One region of the Streptomyces sp. NPDC056486 genome, then DNA from elsewhere that is predicted to be linked to it. Evidence: riboswitches for the same ligand, from Rfam matches in the RefSeq annotation. Region 1 holds a riboswitch; each other region holds the start of a gene.

The links. A riboswitch is a leader RNA that binds a small molecule or an ion and turns the genes downstream of it on or off. The one in region 1 is predicted to bind thiamine pyrophosphate.
Region 2: linked by a shared signal. The riboswitch ahead of thiM (hydroxyethylthiazole kinase) and the one ahead of ACFQ7F_RS15860 (thiamine ABC transporter substrate binding subunit) in region 1 are both predicted to bind thiamine pyrophosphate.
Region 3: linked by a shared signal. The riboswitch ahead of thiO (glycine oxidase ThiO) and the one ahead of ACFQ7F_RS15860 (thiamine ABC transporter substrate binding subunit) in region 1 are both predicted to bind thiamine pyrophosphate.

Annotation. Positions count from the first base shown of each region.
Region 1 is NZ_JBHTSF010000033.1:656-10,243, reverse strand. Features, by position in the region: gene ACFQ7F_RS15880 (hypothetical protein) at 1-360, opposite strand, end outside; partial or broken gene ACFQ7F_RS15875 (hypothetical protein) at 357-566, opposite strand; gene ACFQ7F_RS15870 (hypothetical protein) at 631-870, opposite strand; gene rlmN (23S rRNA (adenine(2503)-C(2))-methyltransferase RlmN) at 994-2,100, shown strand; TPP riboswitch at 2,121-2,237, shown strand; gene ACFQ7F_RS15860 (thiamine ABC transporter substrate binding subunit) at 2,320-3,435, shown strand; gene ACFQ7F_RS15855 (ABC transporter permease) at 3,411-5,096, shown strand; gene ACFQ7F_RS15850 (ABC transporter ATP-binding protein) at 5,096-6,154, shown strand; gene ACFQ7F_RS15845 (LOG family protein) at 6,315-7,499, opposite strand; gene ACFQ7F_RS15840 (VOC family protein) at 7,578-7,982, opposite strand; gene ACFQ7F_RS15835 (hypothetical protein) at 8,163-9,329, opposite strand; gene ACFQ7F_RS15830 (ABC transporter ATP-binding protein) at 9,311-9,588, opposite strand, start outside.
Region 2 is NZ_JBHTSF010000178.1:7,250-16,837, forward strand. Features, by position in the region: gene ACFQ7F_RS39460 (hypothetical protein) at 297-605, opposite strand; gene ACFQ7F_RS39465 (purine-cytosine permease family protein) at 1,498-2,895, opposite strand; gene tenA (thiaminase II) at 2,892-3,581, opposite strand; gene thiD (bifunctional hydroxymethylpyrimidine kinase/phosphomethylpyrimidine kinase) at 3,587-4,420, opposite strand; gene thiE (thiamine phosphate synthase) at 4,417-5,055, opposite strand; gene thiM (hydroxyethylthiazole kinase) at 5,280-6,056, opposite strand; TPP riboswitch at 6,104-6,228, opposite strand; gene ACFQ7F_RS39490 (glycoside hydrolase family 19 protein) at 6,633-7,472, opposite strand; gene ACFQ7F_RS39495 (hypothetical protein) at 7,609-8,007, opposite strand; gene ACFQ7F_RS39500 (hypothetical protein) at 8,757-9,588, shown strand, end outside.
Region 3 is NZ_JBHTSF010000030.1:66,219-75,806, forward strand. Features, by position in the region: gene pknB (Stk1 family PASTA domain-containing Ser/Thr kinase) at 1-1,378, opposite strand, end outside; gene ACFQ7F_RS15165 (thiazole synthase) at 1,483-2,277, opposite strand; gene thiS (sulfur carrier protein ThiS) at 2,284-2,502, opposite strand; gene thiO (glycine oxidase ThiO) at 2,499-3,689, opposite strand; TPP riboswitch at 3,687-3,800, opposite strand; gene ACFQ7F_RS15180 (NAD(P)/FAD-dependent oxidoreductase) at 3,983-5,149, shown strand; gene ACFQ7F_RS15185 (Rv2175c family DNA-binding protein) at 5,217-5,582, shown strand; gene thiE (thiamine phosphate synthase) at 5,676-6,326, shown strand; gene metF (methylenetetrahydrofolate reductase [NAD(P)H]) at 6,416-7,336, shown strand; gene ACFQ7F_RS15200 (hypothetical protein) at 7,382-8,296, shown strand; gene ACFQ7F_RS15205 (phytoene desaturase family protein) at 8,334-9,588, opposite strand, start outside.

The DNA of each region.
Region 1 (9,588 bases):
GGTGTACGCGTCATCGTCCACGCGGCCCTGCCTCCAGTAGCTCCCCAGCTCCTTTCCTGCCGTGTCCAACTCATCGAGTGCCGCGAGCAAGGCGGCGTCCCGAGTGAGGATCCGTAGCCGAACAGAAGCCAGCACGTGGGCGGGGAGGTCGTAGCCACTGACGCGGCCCTCCATGCCGAGGACCCGCTCCTCCCAGATCCGATCCTCGAAGTCCGTCACAGAGGAGGCGATCAAGGCGCACTGTTCCATGAGCAACTCCGACAGACGCGCCTTGTCCTCAGCGCGTTTTGCGAGGCGCTGTCCCAGGAGCGCGATGGCAGCGCCGACGATGGTCGCGAGCAGTGTCCCCCAGGCGTTCATAGCCGGCATTTTCCCAGTGCCGGTACGCGGTGCGTGAGAAAACCGCGACCATCCGCCCGTCCGGCGACGGGGACTACGAGCTGGCGATCTCTCGCCGGAGTTGCTGGAGCGAGAGCATTGGCGAGCTCTACGGTGTCGTCGGCGCACAGTAGGTACAGGGTTGAGCGCGCTTCCTGCATCCGCCCCGCCAGCTCGTTGTCCCCGGGCAGGACGGTCTCCACGGTCAGCTCCCCCCGGCGTACAAGCGACGACAGGTTACAGAAGCCTCGCTCATGACGTGTGCCCTTCCTCGCGTGCGCAGGCCAGGCGGCGAAGCTCCACCCGGGCCGCCGGTGACCTGCCCGCTTCGGTGGACCAGTACGGGTGCCACATCAGGCGAGTGGAGAGCTGCTGCAGAGTGCGGCGCAGCCTCGCGGGGTGAACCGGTCGCGGAGCGGACAGTGCCTCGTACGTGCGGGTCCAGGCGGTCTGGAGCTCGATCAGGTCGTTGGGGAAGGGGGTCGGCGCCATGAAGCTGATTAGGTCACGTGTTCGAATACTTGCGCAAGTGAGCCGCATGCCGGGCCAGCGGCGACCGTCACCGACAGGCGGTGGCCCGGTCGGGCCCCAACCGTCTGCGACACTGGAAGAACCATGCCTGTACCCGGAGAACTCACCTTCGTCGCGCCCCGCGGAGCCAAGAAGCCGCCGCGGCATCTCGCCGACCTCACGCCCGCCGAGCGCAAGGAAGCCGTCGCAGCTGTCGGCGAGAAACCGTTTCGCGCCAAGCAGCTCTCGCAGCACTACTTCGCGCGGTACGCGCACGACCCGGAGCAGTGGACCGACATCCCCGCCGGTTCGCGCGCCAAGCTGCAAGAGGCGCTGCTTCCCGAGTTGATGTCCGTGGTGCGGCACATCAGCTGTGACGACGACACCACCCGCAAGACGCTGTGGCGCCTTTTCGACGGGACGCTCGTCGAGTCCGTGCTCATGCGCTATCCGGACCGCGTGACGATGTGTATCTCGTCGCAGGCCGGGTGCGGGATGAACTGCCCGTTCTGCGCGACGGGGCAGGCCGGTCTCGACCGGAATCTGACGACCGCCGAGATCGTGCACCAGATCGTCGATGGGATGCGGGCGCTCAGGGATGGGGAGATTCCGGGCGGGCCCGCACGGCTTTCCAACATCGTCTTCATGGGGATGGGCGAGCCGCTCGCCAACTACAACCGCGTGTCCGGTGCCATTCGTAGGCTCACGGATCCCGAGCCCGATGGTGTCGGTCTTTCGCAGCGTGGGATCACCGTGTCGACCGTTGGTCTGGTCCCCGCCATTCATCGGTTCGCCGACGAGGGCTTCAAGTGCCGCCTCGCCATCTCGCTGCACGCGCCCGACGACGAGCTGCGCGACACCCTCGTACCCGTCAATACGCGGTGGAACGTGCGGGAGGTCCTTGAGGCGGGCTGGGAGTACGCGGCCAAGTCCGGGCGCCGGCTCTCCATCGAGTACGCGCTGATCCGGGACATCAACGACCAGGCGTGGCGCGGTGACCGGCTCGGGCGGCTGCTCAAGAACAAGCCCGTGCACGTGAACCTGATCCCGCTGAACCCGACGCCGGGCTCGAAGTGGACCGCATCGCGGCCGGAGGACGAGAAGGCCTTCGTGGACGCCATTGCCGCTCATGGGGTGCCTGTCACGGTTCGTGACACCCGTGGTCAGGAGATCGACGGGGCGTGCGGTCAGCTCGCCGCGTCCGAGCGTTAGTCTGGCCGGAACACATCTTCATATTCCGACAGGGGAGCGCCACAGCGCTGAGAGTGCGGCACCAAGGACAGGTTGGCCGCAGACCCTCTGAACCTTGCCCGGGTCATTCCGGGTAGGAAGTTCGGACATCACTCAAGCTGTTGCGCCCTGCCCGCAGCCCCTTCAAGGCTGTGGGCAGGGCCGCGTCTCTTCCTGGTCACTCCAGGAGGAATCAATTCAGTGAGCATCACCAAAGTCAGCACCACCAAGGTGAGGACCACTAAGAAGGTCACCGTCACCGCCGTTGCGGTCGGCCTCTCGCTCGTCGCACTCTCCGCCTGCGGCAGCTCGTCGGGCAGCGGTGACAAGGCCGATTCCAAGAGCGTCACGCTTGTCAGTCATGACTCCTTCAACGTCTCGAAGGACGTACTGAAGGCGTTCGAGAAGAGCTCCGGCTACAAGGTCAACGTCCTCAAGGACGGCGACGCGGGTGCCGCCGTGAACAAGGCGATCCTGTCCAAGGACAACCCGCAGGGGGATGTCTTCTTCGGTGTCGACAACACGCTTCTCTCTCGCGCGCTGGACAACGATCTCTTCCAGTCGTACGAGGCCAAGGGCTCGGATCAGGTTCTTTCGCAGTTCCGCGTCGATCAGAGCAAGCATCGGGTCACGCCCGTCGACAGCGGCGACATCTGCGTCAACTACGACAAGAAGTACTTCGCCGACAAGAAGCTCGCGCCGCCGAAGTCCTTTGCCGACCTGGCCAAGCCCGCCTACAAGAACCTGCTCGTGACCGAGAACGCCTCGACCTCCTCTCCCGGGCTCGGGTTCCTGCTCGGCACCGCCGCCCAGTACGGCGATGGAGGCTGGGAGGGGTACTGGAAGAAGCTCAAGGCCAACGGGGTCAAGGTCGTCGACGGCTGGGAGCAGGCCTACAACGAGGAGTTCTCCGGGTCCGCCGGAGGCAAGAAGGCCAAGGGGGAACGGCCGCTCGTCGTCTCGTACGCCTCGTCGCCGCCCGTCGAGGTGCTCTACGCGAAGCCGCAGCCCAAGGAGGCGCCGACCGGCGTCGCGACCGGCACCTGCTTCCGGCAGGTCGAGTACGCGGGCCTGCTCAGCAACGCCAAGAACGAGAAGGGCGGCAAGGCGCTGCTCGACTTCCTGATCAGCACCAAGTTCCAGGACGACATGCCGCTGAACATGTTCGTGAACCCGGTGCGGGAGACCGCCGAGCTGCCCGAGCTGTTCGTCAAGCACGGCGTGAAGATCGACAAGCCGGAGACCCTGGCACCGAAGAAGATCGCCGACAATCGCGAGCAGTGGGTCAAGTCGTGGACCTCGCTCGTACTGAAGTAAGCAAGCCCCGTAAGGGGCTCTCGCGCGGGAGCGCGGCTCGGCTCGGTCTGATGGCCGTGCCCGTCGCGTTCTTCGCGCTCTTCTTCGCCTATCCGGTCGCCGCGATCGTCGCGCGCGGCCTGAAGGTCGGAGGGGAGTGGCAGTTCGGGCGCGTTGTCGATGTCCTCGCGCAGTCCGATGTCCGGCACGTGCTCTGGTTCACCACCTGGCAGGCGCTCGCGTCGACCGCGCTCACGCTGCTCATCGCGCTCCCCGGCGCGTACGTCTTCGCGCGCTTCGAGTTCAGGGGCAAGCAGGTTCTGCGGGCGGTCGTCACGGTGCCGTTCGTGCTGCCGACGGTCGTCGTCGGGACCGCGTTCCTCGCGCTGCTCGGGCGGGGTGGTCTTCTTGATGAAATGTGGGGCGTGCGGCTCGACACGACCGTGTGGGCGATTCTGCTCGCGCACGTCTTCTTCAACTATGCGGTCGTCGTACGGACCGTCGGCGGGCTCTGGTCGCAGCTCGACCCGCGTCAGGAGGAAGCCGCGCGGATGCTCGGCGCCTCGCGGTGGCGGGCATGGCGGACGGTGACGCTGCCCGCCCTCGGGCCTGCGGTCGCCGCGGCGTCCCTCATGGTCTTTCTGTTCACGTTCACCTCCTTCGGCGTCGTGCAGATCCTCGGCGGGCCCGCGTACTCGACCCTCGAAGTCGAGATCTACCGGCAGACCGCCCAACTCCTCGACCTGTCGACGGCCGCCGTCCTGACGATCGTGCAGTTCGCGGCGGTGGGCGTGATCCTCGCCGTGCACGCGTGGACCGTGCGCAGGCGCGAAACCGCGCTGAAGCTGGTCGACGCATCCGCTGTGGCGCGGCGGCCGCGCGGCACGGGGCAGTGGGCGCTGCTCGGCGGGGTCATGGTCACGATCGCTGTGCTGATACTGCTGCCGCTCGGGGTCTTGATCGAGCGCTCGCTGAGCGGGCCCGATGGCTACGGCTTCACCTACTTCAAGGAGCTGACGTCGGCGGAAGGCGGGGCGTTCCTCGTACCGCCGATCGAAGCGGTCTGGAATTCGCTCCAGTACGCGCTCGCCGCCACCGCCATCGCCCTGGTGATCGGCGGGCTCGCGGCGGCGGCGCTCACCCGGAAGGCTGGTCGCCTGGTGCGCGGTTTCGACGCGCTCCTGATGCTGCCGCTCGGGGTCTCCGCGGTGACCGTCGGCTTCGGGTTCCTGATCACGCTGGACAAGCCGCCCCTGGACCTGCGGTCCACGTGGATCCTGGTGCCGCTCGCGCAGGCCCTGGTGGGCGTGCCCTTCGTCGTACGCACCATGCTTCCCGTCCTGCGCGCGGTGGACGGACGCCTGCGCGAGGCGGCGGCCGTGCTCGGGGCGTCGCCGCTGCGGGCGTGGCGGGAGGTCGACCTGCCGATGGTGCGGCGTGCGCTGCTCATCGCCGCCGGGTTCGCGTTCGCCGTGTCCCTGGGGGAGTTCGGCGCGACCGTGTTCATCGCGCGGCCGGACAACCCGACGCTTCCGGTCGCCGTGGCACGGCTCCTGGGGCGGGCGGGTGAGCTCAACTACGGCCAGGCGATGGCACTTTCGACGATCTTGATGGTGGTGTGCGCGGTGTCCCTGCTGCTGCTCGAACGGCTCCGTACCGACCGCACGACCGGGGAGTTCTGATGGGTGTGAGTGTGAGTGTGGGCGCAGGTGCGGGTGCGGGTCTGTTGACGTTGGCGGATGCCACCGTGCGGTTCGGGGCGCGGGCCGTCCTTGACGGGGTCGGTCTGGAGGTCGCGCGGCACGAGATCGTGTGCGTCCTCGGGCCGAGCGGCAGCGGCAAGTCGACGCTGCTGCGTGCGGTCGCCGGGCTCCAGGAGCTCGACGCCGGGCAGGTGCTGCTCGACGGCCGCGACCAGCGGGGCGTGCCCGCGCACAAGCGCGGGGTCGGCCTGATGTTCCAGGATCATCAGCTCTTCCCGCAGCGCGACGTGGCGGGCAATGTTGCCTTCGGGCTGCGCATGCACGGGGCGTCGCGTGGTGAACAGGCCGACCGGGTAGCCGAGTTGCTCGACCTTGTCGGCCTTCCGGGTGCGCAGCGGCGGGCCGTCGCCTCGCTCTCCGGCGGCGAGCAGCAGCGGGTCGCTCTTGCGCGGGCGCTCGCACCGAGGCCGCGCCTGCTGATGCTCGATGAGCCGCTCGGACAGCTCGACCGGTCGCTGCGGGAGCGGCTCGTCGTCGAACTCCGGCAACTCTTCGACGAGTTGGGTACGACCGTGCTCGCGGTCACGCACGATCAGGGCGAGGCGTTCGCGCTCGCGGACCGGGTCGTGGTGATGCGCGATGGACGGATCGCCCAGTCCGGTACGCCTCTTGAGGTCTGGCGGCATCCGGCGGACGAGTTCGTGGCGCGGTTCCTGGGCTTCGACAACGTCGTCGACGCGACGGTCGTGGGTGACGTGGCGGACACCGTCTGGGGGAAGGTTCCGGTGCCGGACGGCGCGCAGGACGGGCCGTGCCGACTCCTGGTGCGGCCTGCCGGAGTGCGGCTCGTGCCTGTCGATGAGGGGGTGCCGTGCGTGGTGACGGCGCGCACCTTCCGGGGCACGCATGTCGCCGTGCATCTGGAGCCCCGGTCGGGGCCGCGCCTTGAGGCGGCGTGTGCGCTGCGGGACGCGCCCGGGGTGGGGGAGACGGTGGGGGTCGCGTTCGATGTGGGGGATGTCGTGGTGCTGGGCTGACCTGGCAGATGCCGTGGTGCTGGGGAGCGGGGGTTGCCGGATTTCTGGCTGGAGCGGGCGTCGGGTGGGTGGAATTTCCCCAACCCCGCCCCTTCCCGAAAACCCGCTCCGGCGCGGGGGCCCGGGGGTGCCGTCGTCACCGGCTTCGCCGAGTTCGTCCTCAAGCGCCGGACGGGCTGAACTGCCCGCCGGACGAGAGGGATGCCAGCGCGTCCGGAGCCTCCTGCACCGTGTCCACCAGCGCGATCCTCGACTCCATCGACCGGCCCCGAGCCAGCGCCTGCAGCAGCGGCCAGGCAGGGAGGTGTTCCGTCCAGTGGGCGCGGTCCACCAGGACCATCGGGGCCGGCTCGCCCCGGGATTCGTAATAGTTCGGCGTCGCCGCGTCGAAGACTTCCTGGACTGTGCCCGCCGCGCCGGGGAGGAAGATTATGCCCGCGTTCGAGCGCGCGAGCAGGCCGTCCTCGCGGGTGGCGTTGGCGAAGTACTTGGCCAGGTGGGTGGCGAAGGCGTTCGGCGGCTCGTGGCCGTAGAACCAGGTGGGGATGCCCACCGACGCGCCGCCGGACGGCCAGCGCTCGCGGATGTCGAAGGCGGCCCGCGCCCACTCGGTGATCGACGGGGTGAAGGACGGCGCCTTGCCGAGGAGTTCGAGCGCCTCGTCCAGCATCTCGTCGCGGAAGACGGACGCGTACGCCCCCAGGTTCGCCGCCTCCATCGCGCCGGGGCCGCCGCCCGTGGCGACCGTGAACCCGGCGCGGGCGAGCGAGCGGCCGAGCCGGGCGGCGCCCTCGTACGCGTCCGTGCCGCGGGCCATCGCGTGCCCGCCCATGACACCGACCACCCGCGCGCTGACAAGGAGTTCGTCGAGGGCGTCCGAGACCGAGTCGTCGTGGATCGACCGGAGCATCGAGGAGAAGACGTCGCCGTCGGCCTTGGTCTCCTGGAACCAGGCGTAGGCGCGGGCGTCAGGAGTCGCCTCGTACCCACCCTCGGCGAGTCCCGCGAACAGTTCCTCCGGCGTGTGGAGAAGAGCGCGGTACGGGTCGAACGGCAGGCCGGGAACGGGTGGGAAGACCAGTGCTCCGGCGGCCCGCACCGCGTCCACCGCGTCCTGCTCCATCGCGCAGCCGAGGAACACCGCGCCCGTGGCGTCGCAGTCCCGCAGAGAGGACGTACGCCCCGTCAGGTCTATCGCCTGGACGCGGCACCCGGCGAGCGAACCGTGTGCGGTGATCTCGTCGAACTCCTCGAGCGACTCGATCTCGCGGTCGCCGCCCGGGAGTCGGGGCGAGGGCTCGGCGGCTGATGCGGATACGGATGCGGATTCGGGAGTCGGCTGCATCCGCCCATGCTAAGCAGGCCGTGCGGCGCGACGGCCGTCAGCCCTGGGCCGACACCCTCAGCCCAGGGGCCGACGCCCTCAGCCCTGCACCGCGGACGGGTCCATCCACATGATTTCCCAGGTGTGGCCGTCCAGGTCGTCGAAAGCGCGGCCGTACATCATGCCGTGGTCCTGCGTCTGGCCCGCCGTGCCACCGATCGCCACGGCCTTGTCCACCAGCTCGTCGACCTTCTCGCGGCTCTCGGCGCTCAGACAGAGCAGCGTCTCGCTGGTCGTCGTCGAGTCCGCGATCTCCTTCTCCGTGAAGTCCCGGTAGCGCGGCTTGCTCAGCAGCATCGCGATGATCGTTTCGCTGATCACGACGCAGGCGCAGTCGTCCGTCGAGAACTGCGGGTTGATCGTGTAGCCGAGCTCCGTGAAGAACTTCCTCGAGCTGTCGACATCGTTCACTGCGAGGTTCACGAAGATCATCTGCTGGTACATGAGGTGTCTCCCGTTGCGGTGAGTCCTGCGTGGTGGCGTGTGCGTTCGCGCCTTACGGAGGGGTAGACATACGTTCGACGCAGAACTCATCGCCCGTCGCGGATTTTCTTCCCGCGAGTTCGGCGGGGGCTGTCACCAGACCGCTCACCAGGCCCCTCACCAGACCGCCCACCAGACCGCTCACCCCACGAGCGGCAGCGCCGCCAACTCCGCGACCACCCAGGTCAGCGGCCCGAACATGGCCGCGAGTGCGCCTGCCCGCAGCGCCGCCGTGCCGCGCAGCATCGACGTCGGCGCCCCGAGCTGCAGCAGCGCGGACGTCGTGTCCGCGCGCGCGTGCTTGGCCTCGATCGCCACCGTGATCACGGTCAGGGCCGCGCAGCCCGCGACGAGCAGCGAGCCGAGCATGGTCAGCGGACCGATGGCGGGGCGGTCGCCGGAGTAGAGCGTGAGCGCCGCGTACGCCCCGGAGCCCACCGCGCAGAGCACCCCGAGCGGGCGCCCGATCCGCCGTGCGTCCTCCTGCAGCCCGCGCCCGGCGAGCAGCCGCATCGCGCCCGGCCGCACCGCTTGCAGGATCCGCCCGCACAGAAACGTGAGGCCGGGACCCGCGAGCGCGAGCCCGATCGCCGTGAGCGTCCACCCGGCGAGCACGCCCGCGGGGCTGCCGGTCAGGCCGCCCGGCATCGTGAGGTCCGAGGCGCCGGGGGAACGGCTCGCGTACGTCTCGACGGCGAGGCCCACCGCAAGGAGCGCGACCCCCCAGGGCAGCCCGCTCGGCGGCGCGGCCGGTGCCCCGGGCCTTGCCGGTCCGTCCTGCTCGTCGCGCGGCTTGGGCGTCCGGGGCCGCAGCGCGGCGGCGCTTGCCGCGGAGGCGGTCAGCGGGACGATGGCGAGCAGGGTGAGCGCCGCGGCGAGGGGCAACGGGTACCCGGCGGCGAGCAGCTCGGCCGCGGCGCCGTCGAACGGCAGGCCGCTCAGATCTCCGCGCAGGTGCAGGAAGAACAGGAGCGCCACCATCGAGCCGAGCGTGCACGCCACGGCCGTGGAGATCGCGGCGAGCACCGTGAGCTTGGCCGGGCCGAGGCCCACCGCGGAGAGCCCGGAGCGCGGCAGGGTCGCCGGGTCGGTACGGGCGACGGTGACGGCGAAGTACACGGTGGCGGCGATCGGCGCGACGCACCAGGCAAGGCGCAGCAGGGCCCCGCCCGACGCGTCCGGGTGTCCCATCGCGTACCCCAGCGTGCACAGGAGCAGGAAGCCGGTGCCCGCCGAAGCGGCGGCGACGAGCAGCCTGCGCAGCTGGACCAGGGGATGGGCCCCGCGGGCTAGACGGAGAGCGAGCACGCGGCCCGGCCTTCCGCGTCGTCGCTGTCGCCGTCGGCGGAAGCATCATCGGGGGAAGGGCCATCGGCGGAAGGGCCGTCGGCGGCGGCACCGGCGTCCGCAGCGGGCTCGCCGCCCGCCCCCGGCAGATGCACCGTGTTCACGCGCCGCCCGTCGAGCAGCGTGACCGTCCGGTCGGCGAGGGCGGCGACCTCCGCGTCGTGCGTGGCGAGGACGACCGTGATGCCGTGCGAGCGGGCCGCGGTGGTCAGCGTACGAA
Region 2 (9,588 bases), on a different contig from region 1:
CAGCAGGCGGCGGAGCCTAGGAGGAAGGCACTCCGCCCGGAATGGGCAGCCGCGTCGTAGTTGGCGATCCGTGCCGCCAGCGCCCGCGGGCTCACAGCATGCCCGTTCTCCCGGTCGGGGTTGGCACCGGCTTTCAGCAGCAGCCGGATCGTCGCGCCCTCGTCCTGAGAGCAGAAAACTGCCCTTGGCAGCGGCGTATTGCTGTGATGATTCGCAGCGTTAATTTTCGCACCTGCGACCAGGAGGCCCTCGATGGTCAGTGGCCCGTCCCTGTCACCGTGTCACCCAGGAGATCCTCAGAGGTTGGTGTCGGTGTAGCGGCAGCCAGGCGTCGCGGCCTCGATCACCTTGACGCCGTCATGGGGGGCGAAGTCCTTCTGGCAGTCCAGAAACATCAACCCGGCTGCCTTGATCTGTTGGGTCACTGTTGCTTCGCTCCCGTCGGCGGCTGCGCTCACTCGCACCGAGAATCCGTTGCCGAGCAGCTCGCCGACCGGGCTGCTGGTCGCATCGCTCTTCTTCAGGAACTTCTCGAGAACGCTCTTGTCGATCAGACGGAACTCAAGGTTCGCGTCCTTGTAGCGGCACCAGCCCTTGCGGTTCACGCCGCGCGCCTTGTCGACTTCGTCGATCTCCGGATCGTCCTTGGTGAGCTTCAGGCATGGGCCGACAGTCGGCTTCAGGACAGCTGCGATGCCGTCGAGCGAGGCAGTTTTGGGCAGAGTCCTTGCCTGCTCGTTGCTCTGGCTGTCGCCTCGTGGCGTTGCTGCCCCGGTGGCGGGGGAGCCCTGCTGGGGCTTCTGATCGGCAGAGTCATCATGGAGCTGCTGGTAGAGCGCCAGCCCTCCGCCGATGAGGGCCAGCAGGGCCAGTCCGCCGATTCCCAGTCTGACGTTACGACGCGAGATGTTGATGTCCCGGCCAGCAAGCTGGTTTCCGTCCCCAACGCTCCCTCCGACGTTGATGCCGCCGGCCGTGATGCCGGGCCCTGCGTGCTGTTGTTGCTGGACCGGCCGTGGCGGCTGCTACGGCCTCACGCAGCTCCTCGGCGAACTGTGCGTCGGCTGTTGCCTCTGATGTCAGGGCGTCGGAAGCTTCCTGTTGCCGCTGGTCGTTCTGTGGATCCTGCTGGAGCCGCAGATAGGCCTGGGCGCCGGAGGGGCTTCCGGCAAGCCGTGACGCGATGAGGTCAGATACGGCCTGCGTTGCTGCGTTCTGGGCAACTCCGCCCACGAAATCCGCAATGAGTGAGACAGCTTGAGAGGAGAGCCCTGATAGTTCCATGTCCACCTTGTGCTCTCGGATCGCGTGTTCGACGCCCTGTACCGCTGCCTGAGGGGACATCATCGCGGTGGTGGACGGTGTCTGTCTGACACTTCTGACTCTTCACCCCACTGAGCCTGCCCCGGTTGCCGGATGGCATCGGGTGGGGCGGCCGTGCATGCGGTGGTGTGCCCCGGGGTGTCGCCGGCCGGGTGGTACCCGTGGCGCTACGTGTCACTGCCCGGGGTGCCGCCCGGGCGAAGCTGAAACGTGTCGGCGCCTGTGGCCCACGGCGAGGGTGGTGAGGGCAGCTACCGCGAAGGAGAGCAGGGAGGCGCTCATCCACGGTTGGACGGTGAAGCCCACGGCGTCCTGCAGCCAGGCCCAGAAGTCGGACCAGCCGGCGATGTTCGTCGGTGCGATCAGTTGGTAGGTCGCGAAGCCGAGTGCCCAGGGCAGCAGCATGATCCGGCGGGTGGGGGCCTGTTCTGAGACGTCCCAGGTGCGGTGGCCGCCGAGTACGAAGAAGTCCACGACGAGGACGGCGAACATCGGGATGAAGACCGCGCCGATCAGGTAGAGGAAGCTGGCGTAGCTGTCCATGTTCACCAGAAGTGCCAGGGCGGTGGCCAGGGTGCCGCTGATCAGGCACAGGATGCGGCGGTCGGCCCGGGGCAGCAGGTTCTGGGCGGAGACGGCGGTGGAGTAGACGTTGGCGAAGGACTGGTCGACCTCGCGCAGGACCAGGACACCGAAGCAGATCACGCCGACGCTGGTGGCGGTGAAAGGGTCGAAGACCCTGTACGGGTCGGTGGTGTCGAACGCGATCATGGCGAGGGCGGCCACGCCGAGGACCGAGCCCGCGACGCCCGCGAGGGTCTGGCCGATGACCAGGCCGCCGAATGCTTCCTTCTCGCTGCGGGAGTGCCGCGAGTAGTCGGCGACCAACGGCAGCCAGGAGATCGACACGGCGATCACGCTGTCGGCGGCGAACCAGAAGTCCTTCCATGAGCCGCCCTCCATCGGAATGCCGCGGCCGGCCAGGTCCCAGCCCAGGTAGCAGATGGCCAGGACGACGGCGATGGTGACGTAGCGGCGGATGATGCGCAGGGCGCCGAGCGGGCGCAGCGTGAGCGCTGTCGTCACCGCGCCCGCGACGAGGACGTACAGCCAGCCGGGTCCCGGCTCGCCGAAGGCCTGGCGGGCCAGGATCTTCAGGCCGGTGGAGATGACCACCAGCTCGAAGACGGCCCAGCCGACCATCTGCAGCACGTTGAGGACGGTGGGCAGGTAGGACGCCTTCGCGCCGAACAGGCCGCGCAGCAGGACCATCGAGGGCGCGCCGGTTCGGGCCCCGGTGATGGCGGCGAGGCCGAGGGCGACGGTGCCGATCAGGGTGCCGACGACGGACGCGGTGACGGCCGCTGCGAACGACAGGGTCGGACTGCCGGTGCCAAGGGGGTCGAGGACGACCAGCATGCCGCTGAAGCCGAGCAGGCTGACGCCCAGGTTGGCCCAGAAGGCGCCTTGGTCCAGGCCGCTGAGAACCTTGGGTGTGGGCTGGTCGAGGGTGAGCGGCGCCTCGTTCGCCGGGGCCGGTTCCGGGGTGGTGGGTTCGGTGGTGGTCGTCACTTCGCGGGCTCCGAAACCTGGGCAGGGGCGGCGCCGACGGGCCAGGACTCCATGTGCCAGGCGGCGTCCCAGAACATCCACTCCCAGGTGGACGCGGTGGTGTAGACCGTACGCATCCGTGCGCGGGTGGCCGGGTCGGCCTGGTCCGCAAGCCGGTTGACGATCTGTCGGGCGCGTTCGGTGGCGGCTTCGAACTCCTCGTCGGCATACGTGCCGATCCAGTCGCCGTAGGGGTGGGTGGCGAGGTCGCCGGCTCGCTCGAGGAGCGCCCGGCCCACCTCGGCGTAGATCCAGAAGCAGGGCAGGACCGCGGCGGCCAGCTCCGGGTAGCCCTGGGTGTGGGCCACGGAGAGCAGGTAGGAGGTGTATCCGGTGCAGGTGGGGGAGGGCGTCCAGGCGTCGATGTCGACGACGTTGCTCTCGTGCAGGGAGCTCTCGACGACCACGGCGTCGTGGGCGGACTTCGCGAAGAACGCGATGTCCTGCGGCCGGTCCGCCTTCGCGGCGGCGCTGGCCAGCGCGCGGGCGTAGCCGTGCAGGTAGTGGGCGTCCTGGGCCAGGTAGTAGACAAACTTCTGCCGGTCCAGGGTGCCGTCGCCGAGGGCAATGACGAACGGCAGCTTGTCGATGGCCGCACGTATCTCGGCCGTGGCCGTCCACAGTTCGTCGCAGAACGTTGTGGTCATGGGGCTCAGCTCCAGTACTGGTGGAAGTGGTGGACGGGTCCGTGGCCGCGGCCGATATGCAGGGTGTCGGCCGCGCGCAGGGCCCCGGTCAGGTACGCCTTCGCGGCACTGACGGTGGTGTGCCAGTCGTCGTGCTGCGGGCGCAGGGCGGCTATCGCGGCGGAGAGGGTGCAGCCGGTGCCGTGGGTGTTGCGCGTGTTGACGCGAGGTGCGGACAGCTCGGTGACACCCGCGGCACAGGCGCCGGTGGCGCGCGTGGCGTCGACGAGGATGTCCACGGATTGTGCGTCATGTGTGTGGTGGCCGCCCTTGAGGAGGACGCGCCTGGCGCCGGTTTCGAGGAGTGCGTGGGCCTGCTCGACGGCTTCTGCGCGGTTCTTTGCGGCGGCGATGCCCAGGAGGTCGCCGGCCTCGGGGAGGTTGGGGGTGATGAGGTCGGCCAGAGGCAGGAGACGCTCGCGCAGTACCGTCACCGCATCGGCCTCGAGGAGGCGGTGGCCGCTGGTCGAAACCATGACGGGGTCGAGGACGACGCACCGGGGGCGGTGCCGCTCCAGGGCTTCTGCGACGGCTGCGGCGATGGCGGCGTCGGCCAGCATGCCGATCTTGACGGCGTCCACCGGGACGTCGGCGAACAGCGTGTCGAGCTGCTCGGTGACGAACGCCGGGGGGACGGCATGGATGCCGGTGACGCCCAGAGTGTTCTGTGCGGTCAGGGCGGTCAGAACTGCTGTTCCGTAGGCGCCGTTGGCGGAGAACGCCTTCAAGTCGGCTTGTATCCCGGCGCCGCCGGAGGGGTCGCTGGCAGCGATGGTCAGGGCGATGGGCGGGCTGGTCACGCGGGGATCTCCTGTCGCAGGGTGCGAACGAGAAAATGGGCTGCGGCCTCGGGGTCGGGCTGCCCGCAGACCGCGCTGACGACGGCGATCCCGGCCGCGCCACTTCCCATGACCGCAGCGGCCTCGGACACGCCGATCCCGCCGATGGCCACGCAGGGCAGCGGGCTCTCCCGGACGATCCGGGCCAGGCCGCCCAGACCGAGCGGGGCGTCCGCGTCTGGCTTGGTGGACTGCGGGAACACCGGACCGACACCGAGGTGGTCGACAGTGTCCGGCACGTGCGCCAGCTGCTCGGGACGGCTGACGGACAGGCCGATGTACGCATGGGGACCGAGCTGGCGCCGGGCGCTCTCGGGGCAGACGTCCCGCTGCCCGAGGTGGACGCCGTCCGCGTCCAACCAGACCGCCACGTCCAGGCGATCGTTGACGATCAAGGGGACGCCAGTGCCCGCGAGTTCGGCCTGGATCGCCCGGCCGAGTGAGAACAGCGTGCGGGCGTCCGCGTCCGGATCGCGCAACTGGACGGCGGTTACGCCGCCCTTGACGGCCGCCGCAACGGTAGGGCCGACACCGCGGCGGCCGCAGAGCCTGGTGTCGGTCACGAGATACAGGGACAGGTCCAGAGGAGGTCGCATGGGTGAGTCCTTGGCTCCCAGCCGGGGAAGGGCGCGGGAAACGCATCGGGAGGTACGGGGGAAGGCAGGCCCTGACGTGCAGGGACCTTGAGTTGTTCACCGGGGCGGGAGGGGGACAGGGCAGCCAGACTCGGTGTTGAGGGCGCGCCCCAGGGCGGGCGGGCACTGTGCAGCGGGTGGCGTCCAGGCCACTGCTCACGCAGGACCCCGCGGTACGCGCATGCTCAGTGCAGGTTGAGAGCCTCAGCGAGCCGCTCAGGGCTGAGCTCGTACAACGCGTCGATCAGGGCGACCGCGAACGTGCCGGGCCCCGCAGAGCGGGTGGCGGCGTCCTCCGCGGCCACGGTGAGCAGACCGGTCGCGGCAGTGGCGGCAAGGAGCGCGTCGCCGGTGACGGCTGTGCAGGCGGCCACCAGAGCGCCCAGTGAGCAGCCCGTTCCCGTCACCAGAGTCAGCAGCGGGTGCCCGTTGGCCAGGCGCACCACTCGCGTCCCGTCCGTGAGAACGTCCACCGGACCGCTCACCGCGACCGCGCAGCCGTAGCGCCGGGCCAGCGCGCCCGCCGCGGCCAGCGCCGCCTCCGGGGCGTCCGTGCTGTCCACGCCGCGCCCACCCCTGCCCCCGTCGAGTGCCAGGATTTCGGAAGCATTGCCGCGAACGACCGCCGGGGGTGCGCTCTCCAGCAGTTCGTGGGCGAGCTCGGTACGCCAGGGCAGCGGGCCGACCGCCACCGGGTCGAGCACCCACGGCCGCCCGGCCCCGGCCGCTTCTGTCACCGCGACACGCATCGCCGCCGCAGTCACGGACGTCACCGTTCCCAGGTTGACCAGGACACCCCCGGCCACCCGGGCCAGCGTTCCGGCCTCCTCCGCGCTGTGCACCATCGCGGGGGCAGCCCCCGCCGCGAGCAGCACGTTCGCGGTGAACGGCGACACCACGACGTTGGTCAGGCAGTGCACAAGGGGTGCGGAGGTCCGCAGAGACGCGATCACATCCGCCACGGCATCACGGGAAACGGCAGTGCCGTGCCGGGCAGGTACGGAGGCAGTATCCATCGTCAACACTCTTCCTACGCCGGCATTACCCGGTCCAGGTTCATGCGGTCGGCGAAAGGGGAGCAAGTCCCGTCCGCCCTCTCAGCCCGGCTACTCCCGAGCTCCCGCGGTGGTCGCTACGCAATGTACCTCCTTCGGGAACGCAAGTTCGCACTCGGGTACCTCACGAAACGACACGGATTTGCTGGCGGAACCGACGGGGGATCCTCAGGCCGCAAGGGCCCGACCTGTCCGCATCGGCTGATGCCGCAAGCGGGCTGGTGGAGGGCCGCGCCCGGGTACGGGACTTCTTGCGACACCGCATCCACCGTCTGGACCGGTGCTTGCGTGCCTGCCCCGGCGAGAGGGAGCGGCGCCTGGCGCGTGCTGGGGAATGGGTGTCACCGAGTTCGCGGCCGAGTGGGCCCGGCATCCGGTGTTCCGTTCCGGCTGCTGCCACCGGAGCAGGGCGCGACGCGCGGAGCCGAGCGGATCTGATACGGGATCAGGTCCGCCCGGCCGTCGTGCGCGGAGAAGGAAGGGTCAGCAGCTCAGGTTGGAGCCCGGCGTGGTGCCGAGGACCTGGGCGAACTGCTTGTAGCGGTCGACCCGGCTCTGGACCTGGCCGGGGTTGCCGCCGTTGCACTCCAGGCTGCCGTTGATGGCGCGGATGGTCTCACCGAAACCGCGGCTGTTGACCATGGCGTTGTGCGGTGTCATGGTGCCCGGACCCGACTGCGTGTTCCAGTACCAAAGACCGGTCTTCCAGGCGACCGCCGGGTCGCGCTCCACCAGGTAGGGGTTGCGCAGGAGATCGATGCCGAGCGCGTCGCCCGCCGCCTTGTAGTTGAAGTTCCAGCTGAGCTGGATCGGACCGCGGCCGTAGTACGCGGCCTGTCCCGCGGGGCAGCCGTAGGGCTGGTTGGCGTCGCAGTAGTGCGGGTAGTTGGCCTGGTTCTGCTCGACGATGTGGACCAGACCGCCGGTCTCGTGGTGGACGTTGGCGAGGAACGCGGCTGCCTCCTGGCGCTTGATGGTGTCGCTGCCGGTGTTGGCGAAGGCCGGGTACGCCTTGAGTGCGTCGGTCAGGCCCTTGTATGTGTAGAACGAGTTCCGGCTCGGGAACATCTGGTTGAACTGCGCCTCGCTGACCACGAATCCTGACGGGTTGGGGTTGCCCGGATCGGTGCCACCGCCGCAGGTGCCCGCGTCCGCCCAGACGTCGGTGCGGCCCGGCGTCTCGTTCTGGGTCCACCACTTGGCGGTCCAGTTGTGCCCGTTGTACGAGGCGCTGTTGCCGCCCGTGTAGACGGAGGAGGAGTTCCAGGGGGTTGCGCACGCGGCGGCGGACGCCGTGGTGGCGGCCGGGCCAAGGACGATCATGGCGCAGAGCGCACCTAACGCTGCTGCGAAACTGATGAGACGTTTGATCACGCGACATCTCCTATCAGGCGGGCTGGAGGCGGGTTCCACGCCGCCATGGGGGTGTCGGAGACTCAAGCGAAATGGTCTGAACCTGTCAAGGTCTGGACCAATTCTGGTGTACGGCTGGCCTGAACTCGCCGCGCACCGCCGCCCGCACGGAACGGAGCACGGTGAACGAGGAAACCGCTCTCGCGTCCTCAACCGGCACGTGGCGCTCGGGTGTGGCGGCGGCCGGGACGGCGTCCGTGATCGACTCCCGGGCGCGCAACCAGCAGGGCCGGTCGAGTTCAAGACGGGGTTCGTCGTCCCTGCCGACGGCGATCCCGCCGTCGCCCGCGAAGGTGCGTGCGGCCGCGTCGAGGTACGCGCGGGGCACCGAGAGCAGCCGTGCCGTCGTCAAGGTCGACCAGGCCGGTCGTCGCCCACCGGCGAGGCGGCAGGTTCGGGCAAAGGGGGCGGCGCAATAGGCCGACAGCAGACGTTTCCACTTCATCGGTTGTTGATGCACCGTCAATCCGGGGCTCTTAGGTTCCGCAATCGCCTCTCGCGACCCCGCCGCCCAAATGGTGCGGCAGGGACGGTCACGAACCCCTGGAGTGATCAAGTGGAACGTCGTAGTTTCCTGCGCGGTGCAGTCGTCGGCGGCACGGGGCTCGAGGACTTCCTCATCCAGAGGCGTAACCAGTGGGTTCACAACCCGCGCGGCGTGTCAGATCCGCCGGAGTAGCTGAGTTCGGAGCAACGGCCCCCAAAGGGTTCAGAAAACCGCCAGCCGGTGACCGACGTCGTCCGGGCGGAGGTCCGGGTCACCGGCCTGTGCCGACGGTAGGCAGACGTTGACTGGCTGCGGCCTTCTGAACTCGTAGGCACCAGATATTGAGAAGGCGATCAAGCACTCTGGGGGAGGAGCTCTCATGACCATTATCTCTCTGGGCTGCAAAGCGTCAGAAGCTGAGACGGGACGACAGTCGAATTGCGACGACCGCAAGGGGGGCAAGTGGGGAGGTTGTCGGCATAACCCGGTAGGTGAGGTGGCTGTACCCAGCGGATCGGCGGGGACTCCGTGAGGCCGTCGCTGTCCTTGACCCAGTGCAGGGCGAGCTAGCCGGATCGTTGTTCCTTGGTCCTGTGGTCAGCCCGGCAGCGCCAAAACCGCCAGTGGCGAGGTCTTGCGCGATGCGGACTTGAGGCGATCGGCAGAAACATGAGATCGGGCCGGTGCTCTGGTGTAGATATGCCGCTATGCCCAACAGCTTGTTCGAGCGCGTGCGCAAGGTATCCGACGAGGTTACCGACTCGCGCTTCCGAGTCCTCCGCGACCACCACATCCACCAGGCCACCCGGCGGCTGATGGATGAAACCTTCACCACGTTCCGCGGCGCCGACCGAAGCTTCATCCGCGAGTTCCAAACCGGTGGCTTCTCCCCTCGCGTCCTGGAGCTGGCCCTGTTCGCGGCGCTTCATGAACAGGGACATACCCTCGAACACACCGGAGGCGCACCGGACTTCCTCGTCGGGGGAGCCAATCCGGCTGCCATTGAGGCCACCACCAGTAACCCCGCCCAAGGTGCGTCGCCTGAGGCTGATCTCGAGCAGCTGCCACAGGGGAAGCACCCCTTGATTCCCGCCGACCTGGACGATGCCGAAGCCGAGTTCGTGTTCCAGGCCGCCAAAGCGCTGCGCCGCAAGCTTGAGAAGCGGTCTTCCCAAGGGCACGCCTACTGGCAAGCTCCCCATGTACAGGGTCGCCCGTTCGTGATCGCTCTCGAGTCTTTTCACCACCTCAGCGCGCTCTTCCACACTGTCGCCCCGCTGTCCAACTACCTGTACGGGCGCCGCGACGTGGCCAAGCGCGACGACCAGGGCGCCCTCATTCTGACCAGCGAGAAGATCACGGAACACTGGCGCGGCGACACCAGCATCCCCAGCGGCTTGTTCGCTCAGCCCGAAGCCGCACACCTGTCGGCCGTCATTTTCTCCAACAGCGCCACGGTCGCTAAGTTCCACCGCATGGGCACCGAGCTGGGCTACGGCCCGAAGGATGTCGCCTTGCTGCGTTACGGCGGCTTGCCCG
Region 3 (9,588 bases), on a different contig from region 1:
TCACGATCTCGGGACCCATCGAGACGGTCAGCGTCACCCGGCCGTTGTCACGGATGCGCTCGCCCGCCTTGGGGTCGGTGGCCATGACCGTGCCGCGCTTGTCGGTGTCGCTGTACGCGCGCTTGATGTCCTTCACGTCGAGACCGGCCTCGTCGAGGCGCTTCTTGGCCGCCGGCTCGGTCTTCGCCAGGAGGGGCGGGACCTTCGTGAACTGGCCGGAATTGATGTACCAGACGCCCGCGCCGAGACCCAGGGCGAGGAGGACGGCGGCGACGATCGCGAGGACCCCGCGGCGCGGGTTGGCGCGCCGCCTGCGGTCCGGGGCGGCCGGTGGAGCGGGGGGCGGCGTCGCCAGGATGCTCGTGCGGTTGAGCTGGTCCTGTGGGTCCCGCTGGTCCTGAACGCCGTCCGTGGGCAGCGGAAGCTGCACGGGCCGCACCGAGCGAGGGATCACGTTCGTACGGTCGTCGCTGTTGTCGCGCGGTGCGTGCTCCGCCGTGCGCGCCTGCGGCGGCACCGCGTCGAGCTGATCCAGGGAGAGCGCGGCCCGCGCCGCCCTGGCCTGCCCGAGGAGCGCCACAGCGTCGTGCGGGCGGACCTCGGGGTTGCGGGCGGTGGCGGAGGCCACCAGTTCATCGAGCTCGACAGGCAGGCCCGGAACGGCCGCCGACGGGGGCGGCACGTCCTCGTGGAGGTGTTGGTAGAGCACCTGGGCGGGCGACTCACCGGAGTGCGGCTTGGCGCCGGTCAGCATTTCGTAGAGCACGACCCCGCACGCGTACACATCCACGCGCGTGTCGGCCGTGCCGTGCTCTATCTGCTCAGGGGCGAGGTAGGAGACGGTCCCCAGGATCGTGCCGGTCGTGTTCGTGACGGTGTCCACCGCGCGCACGAGCCCGAAGTCGGCGACCTTGACCCGGCCGTCATCCCCTATGAGGACGTTCTCCGGCTTCATGTCGCGGTGCACGAACCCCGCGCGGTGCGCGGCGCCGAGCGCGGCGAGGACCGGCTCCAGGATGTCGAGGGCCGCGCGCGGCTGCAGGGCGCCCCGCTCGCGGAGCACGTCACGCAGGGTGCAGCCCGCGATGTACTCCATCGCCAGATAGACGTACGCACCGTCGGCGCCCTGGTCGTACACCCCCACCACGTTCGGGTGGGAGAGCCGGGCGATCGACTTGGCCTCGCGGATGAAGCGGTCGACGAACGAGACGTCGGCGGCCAGCGTCGGGTGCATCACCTTGAGCGCGAGCACGCGGTCGAGGCGGGTGTCCACGGCCCGGTAGACCGTGGCCATCCCGCCGACCGCGATCCGCCCGTCCACGCGATAGCGGCCGTCGAGCACCTGCCCGACGAGCGGGTCCTGAAGGGTCGTGTCCACGAAGGGAGTCTACGAGCCACCGCTGACACCGTTGCCCGCCCGGTCGTGCTCGGGCCCCGACTGCAGCCGACCTGTAACAGGCGGGCGGCACTCGCGTGCGCCACTCAGAACGCGGGCCGCTCCGGATCGAGCCGGGCCATGCCCTGCGCGGGCGACGACGCCTCGGCGAAGTGCCGACGTGGGATCCGCCCCGCCCGGTACGCGAGCCGCCCCGCCTCGACCCCGTGCCGCATGCCCTCGGCCATGAGGACCGGCTCCTGAGCCCGTGTAACGGCGGAGGCGAGCATCACACCCGCACACCCCAGCTCCATCGCGAGCGCCGCGTCGGACGCCGTTCCCGCCCCCGCGTCCAGAATCACCGGCACGCCCGCGCGTTCGACGATCAGCTGGAAGTTGTGCGGGTTGCGGATGCCGAGTCCGGAGCCGATGGGGGAGCCGAGTGGCATGATCGCCGCGCAGCCCACGTCCTCCAGCTTCCGGGCGAGGACCGGGTCGTCGTTCGTGTATGGAAGGACCGTGAAGCCGTCGTCGACCAGGGTCTCGGCGGCGTCGATGAGCTCGATCGGGTCGGGGAGCAGTGTGCGCTCGTCCGCGATGACCTCCAGCTTGACCAGATCGGTGCCGAGCGCCTCCCGCGCAAGCCGGGCGGTCAGGACGGCCTCGCCCGCGGTGTAGCAGCCCGCCGTGTTCGGCAGGACCCGGATGCCGAGCCGGTCGAGCACGGAGAGCACCGAGCCCTGCACACCGGGATCGAGGCGGCGCATCGCGACCGTCGTCAGCTCCGTTCCGGAGGCGAAGAGGGAGCGTTCGAGGATGTCCAGGCTCGGCGCGCCGCCCGTACCCATGATCAGGCGTGAGGAAAGGGTGAGCCCGCCGATGACGAAGGGGTCGTCTGCCATGTCGGTTCAGCCTCCTTGGACGGCGGTGAGGACCTCTATGCGGTCCCCGTCGGTGAGCTCGGTGGTGGACCACCGCGCGCGCGGGACGACGGTTTCGTTGAGCGCGGCGGCGATACCGGACGGGGCCGCGGTGAGCTTGGCGACGAGGGCTTCGAGCGTGGTGCCCGCGGCCACATCGCGTGCTTCTCCGTTGACGGAGACGGCTGTAACGGCTGAGAGAGTCATGCGGGCTGCTCCATGAAGCGCTGCGTGAGGGGGTCGCCGGCAAAGCGCAGAGGGGTGAATCCCCGGGCCTCGTCGGGCAGTTCACCGGTGGTCAGGGCGTGCGCCATCACCTCACCGGTGACGGGTGTCAGAAGCACGCCGTTGCGGTAGTGGCCTGTGGCCAGCTGGAGACCGGGGAGAGCGGTCGGGCCGAGCAGCGGCGCGTTGTCGGGGGAGCCGGGGCGCAGGCCTGCGCGCGTCTCGGTCAGCGGTAGTTCCGTGATGCCCGGTACGAGCTCGTGGGCGTCCCGAAGCAGCTCGTACACGCCGCCCGCGGTGACCGTCGTGTCCCAGCCGAGCTCCTCGCTCGTCGCGCCGACGACGAGCTCGCCGTTCTCGCGCGGCACCAGATAGACATGGCTGCCGCGCACGACGGCGCGCACGGTGCGGCTCAGGAACGGCGCGTACCGCTGAGGCACCGTGAGCCGGAGGACCTGCCCCTTCACGGGGCGCACGGGCGGCAGCACGCCCTCCGGGACGCCGGCGAGGCGCCCGCTGAGGCTGCCGGCGGCGAGCACGGTCTGTCCGGCCTCCAGGGCGGTCCCGTCGGCGAGGACGACTCCGGTGGCCCGGTCCCGTTCGACGGTGAGGCGCTCCGCCCACGCACGGTGGAAGATCACGCCCGCCCGTTCGCAGGCCACGAGGAGCGCCGCTGCGAGCCTGCGCGGGTCGATCTGGTGGTCGCCGTCGACGCGGAGGCCGCCGCGGACCCCCGGTGCGAGCATCGGTTCGAGGCGGCGGCACTCGCGCCCGCTCAGCCACTCCGACGTGAGCCCGGAACGCTCCTGGAGGGCGTGCAGCTCACGCAGGTGGGCGCGGTCGTCGGAGTCGAGGGCGACGGCGAGCGTGCCGCACGCGCGGTAGCCGAGATCGCGGTCGCTCGCCTCGGCGAGCTCCGCCGCGAACTCCGGGTAGCGCTGCGCGGAGGCCAGATTCAGGCCGAGCAGCGTCTGCTCGCCGTAGTGCAGCTCGGTGACGGCGGCCAGCATGCCCGCGGCGACCTGCGCCGCGCCGCCGCCGGGCTCGGGGTCCACGACCGCGGTGGACAGACCGCGCTGCGCCGCCCGCCAGGCCGTGACCAGGCCGATGATGCCGCCCCCGACGACAGCGACATCGGTCGCCTCGTGGGGTGATGTACGTGGATGCATGGGTGTCCAGCCCCTCCCTTCGCCGGCATGACCCGGATCAGGTTCGTACGGTCGGAGGCCGTCCCAGCCTCCCTCTCAGCCCGGTACGTCCGGGCTCCCGCGAGTGTTCTGCCCTGCACCCTAGTCCCTGGTGTCCGAGGGCAGTAGGGGAGCTGTCCGGGTATGCACCGTGACGGTGTGTCATAGATCTCCTCGTAGCGCTCTGCGGGGCGCGTCACCCGCCGCCCTACAGTGATCGGGTGAGCGAGCAGCGGAGGCAGGCAGAGCGGCGCGTCGTCATCGTCGGCGCGGGGATGGCCGGGGTGCAGACCGCCGTGGCCCTGCGCGAACAGGGGTTCGCCGGTGCGGTCACCCTGATCGGCGCGGAACCCCACCAGCCGTACGACAGGCCGCCGCTGTCCAAGGCCGTGCTGCTGGGCAAGGCGGAGGGCTCCGCCTTCGACATCGACTTCGAGGCGCTCGGCATCGAGCTGAGTCTGGGCCACGAGGTCACGGGCGTGCGCCCGGCGGACCACGAACTGGACACCTCGTCGGGTCCGGTGCCCTACGACACCCTGGTCATCGCCACCGGCGCCGAGCCGATCCTGCTGCCAGGCACTTCCGGAGTTCCCGGCGTCCACCTGCTGCGCACCCTCGACGACGCCGAGCGGCTGCGGCCCGTGCTCGCCGAGCAGCACCGCGTCGTGGTCGTCGGCGCGGGCTGGATCGGCGCCGAGTTCGTGACCGCGGCGCGCGAGGCGGGCTGCTCGGTCACCGTCGTCGAAGCCGCCGAACGGCCGCTGGCGGGGGCCCTGCCCGCGGCGGTCGCGGCGCCGATGACCTCCTGGTACGCCGACGCGGGGGCCGAACTGCGCACCCACGCGCGCGTGGACCGCGTCGAGCCCGGCAGCGTCCTGCTGGCCGACGGCACCCGGCTGCCCGCGGACACGGTCGTCGTCGGCATCGGCGCACGCCCCGCCACGGGCTGGCTCGTGGACTCGGGCATCACCCTGGGCGCCCACCGGGAGATCGTCGCCGACGACCACCTGCGGACATCGGAACCCGATGTGTACGCGGTCGGCGACTGCTCCTCCTTCCCTTCGGGAAGGTATGGCGAGCGCCTTCTCGTCCACCACTGGGACAACGCCCTCCAGGGCCCGCGCACGGTGGCCGCGAACATCATCGGCGAGACCCCTTCGGCGTACGACCCCGTCCCGTACTTCTGGTCCGAGCAGTTCGGCCGCTTCGTCCAGTTCGCCGGGCACCACGCCTCGGCCGACGAGCTGGTGTGGCGCGGCGATCCATCGAGTGCGGCCTGGACGGTGTGCTGGCTCCGGCGGGGCGCCCTGGTGGCCGTCCTCGCGGTGGGCCGCCCGAGGGACCTCGCGCAGGGCCGCAAACTGATCGAGGCGGGCGCCCGTCTCTCCCCTGATCTTGCGTCGGATCCCGCGGTGCCGCTGAAGAAGGCAGTGCTGCCGTAAGCGCTGCCACAGCCGGAGGGGGACCGCTGCCCGGCCGCTGTCGGTGCCCGGAGATACGCTTGTCCGTGTGACCGAGATTGACGCAAAGACTGATGCTCTCGTCCCCGAGTGGCTCCACCTCCCCGACATCGCAGAAATGCTCGACGTCGAGGTGACGCGTGTGCGCCAGCTGGTCAAGGAGGGCCAGCTGATCGCCGTGCGCCGTGGTGAGAACCGCGCGCTCGCGGTGCCCGCCGCCTTCATCGACGGCGACAAGATCGTCAAGGGCCTCACAGGCACCCTGACGCTCCTGAGGGACGACGGCTTCTCCGACCGAGAAATGCTGGAGTGGCTCTTCACTCCCGACGAGACCCTGCCCGGCACCCCCGCGCAGGCTCTGAGCGAGAATCGCGGCACGGAGGTGAAGCGCCGCGCCCAGGCGCTCGCCGTCTGACCGATCGACACGGAAAACCGTTGCGTGCGGGCCGCGTGATCCCCCGGGGGACACGCGGCCCGTAGGCCACCGACACCCCGGGGGGACCTCTTCATGGCCACCAAGCCTGCCCGCGAGCAGCTCGCCGACGCCCGCCTCTACCTGTGTGTGGACGCCCGCAAGCGCCAGGGAGACCTCCCGGAGTTCCTCGACGCCGTCCTCGGCGGCGGCGTCGACATCGTGCAGCTGCGGGACAAGGGCATGGAGGCGGCCGAGGAGCTCGAACACCTCCAGGTCTTCGCCGACGCCGCCCGCAGGCACGGCAAGCTCCTCGCGGTGAACGACCGCGCGGACGTCGCGCACGCCATCGGCGCCGACGTCCTGCACCTCGGCCAGGGCGACCTGCCGGTGCCCGCGGCCCGCCGCATTCTGGGCGATGACGTTCTCATCGGCCGTTCCACGCACGCCGACGCCGAGGCCGCCGCGGCGGCGACGCAGGACGGCGTGGACTATTTCTGCACGGGCCCCTGCTGGCCGACCCCCACCAAGCCGGGCCGGCACGCCCCCGGCCTCGACCTGGTCCGGTACACGGCCTCGCTCGGCACCAACCGCCCGTGGTTCGCCATCGGCGGCATCGACGCGGGCAACCTGGACGAGGTGCTCGAAGCGGGCGCCCGCCGCGTCGTCGTCGTGCGGGCCATCACCGAGGCCGACGATCCGGCGGCAGCCGCGGCCGACTTCGCGAAGCGGCTGCGTTCGGCCTGATCGGCGATCTTCAGCCATCCTTCGGGGCGGCTGTCCGCAGGTTGGACGGAGATTGGCCGGTAGCGGTGCCCCGTCGCTAACCTGCCCGTATGGCCCTAGGCACTGCTTCCACCAGATCTGATCGCGCACGCACCGTGCGCGACATGCTCGCGACCGGCAAGACGACGTATTCGTTCGAGTTCTCGGCGCCGAAGACCGAGAAGGGCGAGCGGAACCTGTGGAACGCCCTGCGCCGGGTCGAGGCGGTGGCTCCCAGCTTCGTCTCCGTGACGTACGGGGCAGGCGGCTCGACGCGTGCGGGAACGGTCAAGGAGACGCAGCAGATCGTCGCCGACTCGACTCTCACGCCGGTCGCGCACCTGACCGCGGTCGACCACTCCGTGGCCGAACTGCGCAACATCATCGGGCAGTACGCGGACGCCGGCATCAGGAACATGCTCGCGGTCCGCGGAGACCCGCCCGGCGACCCGCTCGCCGACTGGATCAAGCACCCCGAGGGCCTCACGTACACCGCCGAACTCGTGCGCCTTATCAAGGAGTCGGGCGACTTCTGCGTGGGCGTCGCGGCCTTCCCCGCGATGCATCCGCGCTCGGCCGACTGGGACACCGACGTCCGGCACTTCGTCGACAAGTGCCGCGCGGGCGCCGACTACGCGATCACACAGATGTTCTTCTACCCGGAGGAGTATCTGCGCCTGCGCGACCGGGTCGAGGCCGCCGGCTGCTCGACGCCGATCATCCCGGAGATCATGCCGGTGACGAACGTGCGCATGCTGGAGCGGCTGCCCCAGCTCAGCAACGCTTCCTTCCCGCCGGAGCTCAAAGAGCGCATCCTCACAGCCAAAGATGATCCGGCGGCTGTACGCTCCATTGGCATCGAGTTCGCGACGGAGTTCTGCGCGCGGTTGCTGGCCGAGGGTGTCCCGGGACTGCACTTCATCACGCTCAACAACTCCACGGCGACTCTGGAAATCTACGAAAATCTGGGCCTGCATCACCCGCAGGCCTGACCGGCCGTACCCCTGGGGGCGGCGGCCGCGGGGAGAGGGGCGTACATGGGCTGGACGGTCCTCTACATCGCGTTCGGATGCGTCGCGCTGTGGCTGCTCGGCGAGGTGCTGCTGCAGTACAAGGCGCGGCTGCGCTGGCGGCTGCTTGCCTTCGGCGGTTTCCTCGGCGTGGTCATCGGCGTGCTGCTTCCGTCGGTGGTGGTCATCGGGATCGGCGCGATCGCCTTCGCCACGGGACAGACGTACGTGACGCTGTCGTTCCGCCGCGGCTTCTCGACCGGCTGGGCGCTCGGCGGCCAGCCCGGCCTGAGCAAGCGCCGCAAGACGACGCAGCGGGGTGCGGGTGCCGAGGCTTCCCAGGAGCCGACGCTTCAGGTATCCGACCTGGAGTACGAGGAGTCGGGCCCGGCCGGACCGCCGCCCGAGGCCGCTCCCGGCACCGGGGTCTACGCCCCGGAGCCGCTGCCCGACGACACCGGGCAGTACGGCGTCTACAGCGACGACGCGTACGCACAGCAGCAGCAGCAGCACCAGCAGCAGTCCGCTCCGGCGGACAGCGGCTACGGCTACGACACGTACGCCACCGCGGGCTATGACCCCCAGCAGCCGTACGCGTACGGCGAGACGGGGCAGCAGCAGTACGCCGCGTACTCCGACCCGTACATCGGGACGCAGACGTACGGCGGCGGGCAGGGCTACGACGCGTACGGCGACCAGCAGCAGTACGCGCCCTACCCCGCCGCCGATCCGTACGCCGACGGGGCGGGGACCTATCAGGAGACGCCGCCCGGCGGGGTCTGGGTGCCCCAGCAGCGCAGTGTCGAGGACCCCTACGGGCAGTACGGCCAGTACAGCGAGTACGGCGGCGAACTCCCGCCGGAGCAGCCGTATCCGTACCAGGGCGAGCAGGCCCAGGGGAACGGGTACGACGCGGGGTACAACGAGCAGTACCGGTACTAGCAGTACCGCTACTGAGAGCGGGGGCCCGGGAGCCCGCTCACTGCGAGCCCCGGAAGTCCGGTCCCTCCACGATAAGACCGGCGACCAGCGTGCCCGACATGCCCGCGTGCGGAAGCCCGCCGCCCGGGTGCGCCCAGCCGCCCACCGCGAAAAGACCCGGCAGACGCGTGCTGTTGGCCGGGTGGAGCAGCAGACCCTCGCCCGCCGCGAGAGACGGGGGCGGGACCGCGCCGCCGTCGGCGCCGGTGGCCCGCGCGATGTCGGCGGGGGTGCGGACCTCGTGCCACAGCAGCCGGTCCCGCAGGCCGGGCACCACGGACTCGGCACGCGTCAGGAGCCGCTCCACGTCCGCGTCGGTGACCTCCGTGTGGGCGGGCACCGTGACCGTCAGCGTGAGCGCCTCGTGCTCCGCGTCCGGTGTGAGCGCGGGGTCGTCCGGGCGCAGCACCGTGAGGGTGGGGGCCAGGGGCAGCCCGGGGCGGTCGCCGAAGACGCGGTCGAGCTCGTCCTGGCGGTCGGGGGTGTGCAGCACCGTGCGGTGGGGTGTGCCCTCGGGCCGCGCGCCGCGCAGCGCGAGGAAGACCATGAGACGGCTGGGCAGTCCGGAACGGGGCTGCACCTCACCCTCCGCCCGTATGTTCACACCGGATGCGCCGGACATGCCGGATACACCGGACAACAAGCCGTCGAGTGCGCCGGGCGCAACACCGGCGACAACGAAGTCCGCCTCCTGCGCCGTTCCGTCCGCGAGCTCGATGCCCGCCGCGCGGCCGTCCTTCTCGATGATCCGGGCGACGGGGGAGTCGAACGCGAACTCGACCCGCCGGGCGATGCACCGCTCGTACACGGCCTGCGCGAGCGCGCGCATCCCGCCGCGCACGGACCACGCGCCGAAGGTGTGCTCCTGGTAGGGCAGGACGGCCGCGCTCGCCGGGGTCGCCCGGGGGTCGAGGCCGCTCGCGAGGGCGTACTGCTCGAGGAGCGCGAGGAGCCGTGCGTCGCCGCCCAGTTCGAGTGCGCCGACTTCGGTGAGGGTTCTCGCCCGCCGCTCGCGCCGCAGGAGGCGCTTGTGCGGCACCGATGGGTAGGGCTCACGCTCGGCCAGCACCTGCCAGTTCGGCCAGAGCGGCTCTTCCAGGAGGGGGCGCCGGGTGCGGTTCCACGCTTCACGGGCGCGGTTCATGTACGCCGACCAGTGGGCGCCCGCGCCGCTGCCGAGCGCCGCGTCGAGGGCCTCGCCGACGCCCGCGCGCGAGGCGTTGGGCAGATCGGCCGCCGTGCCGTCCGCGAAG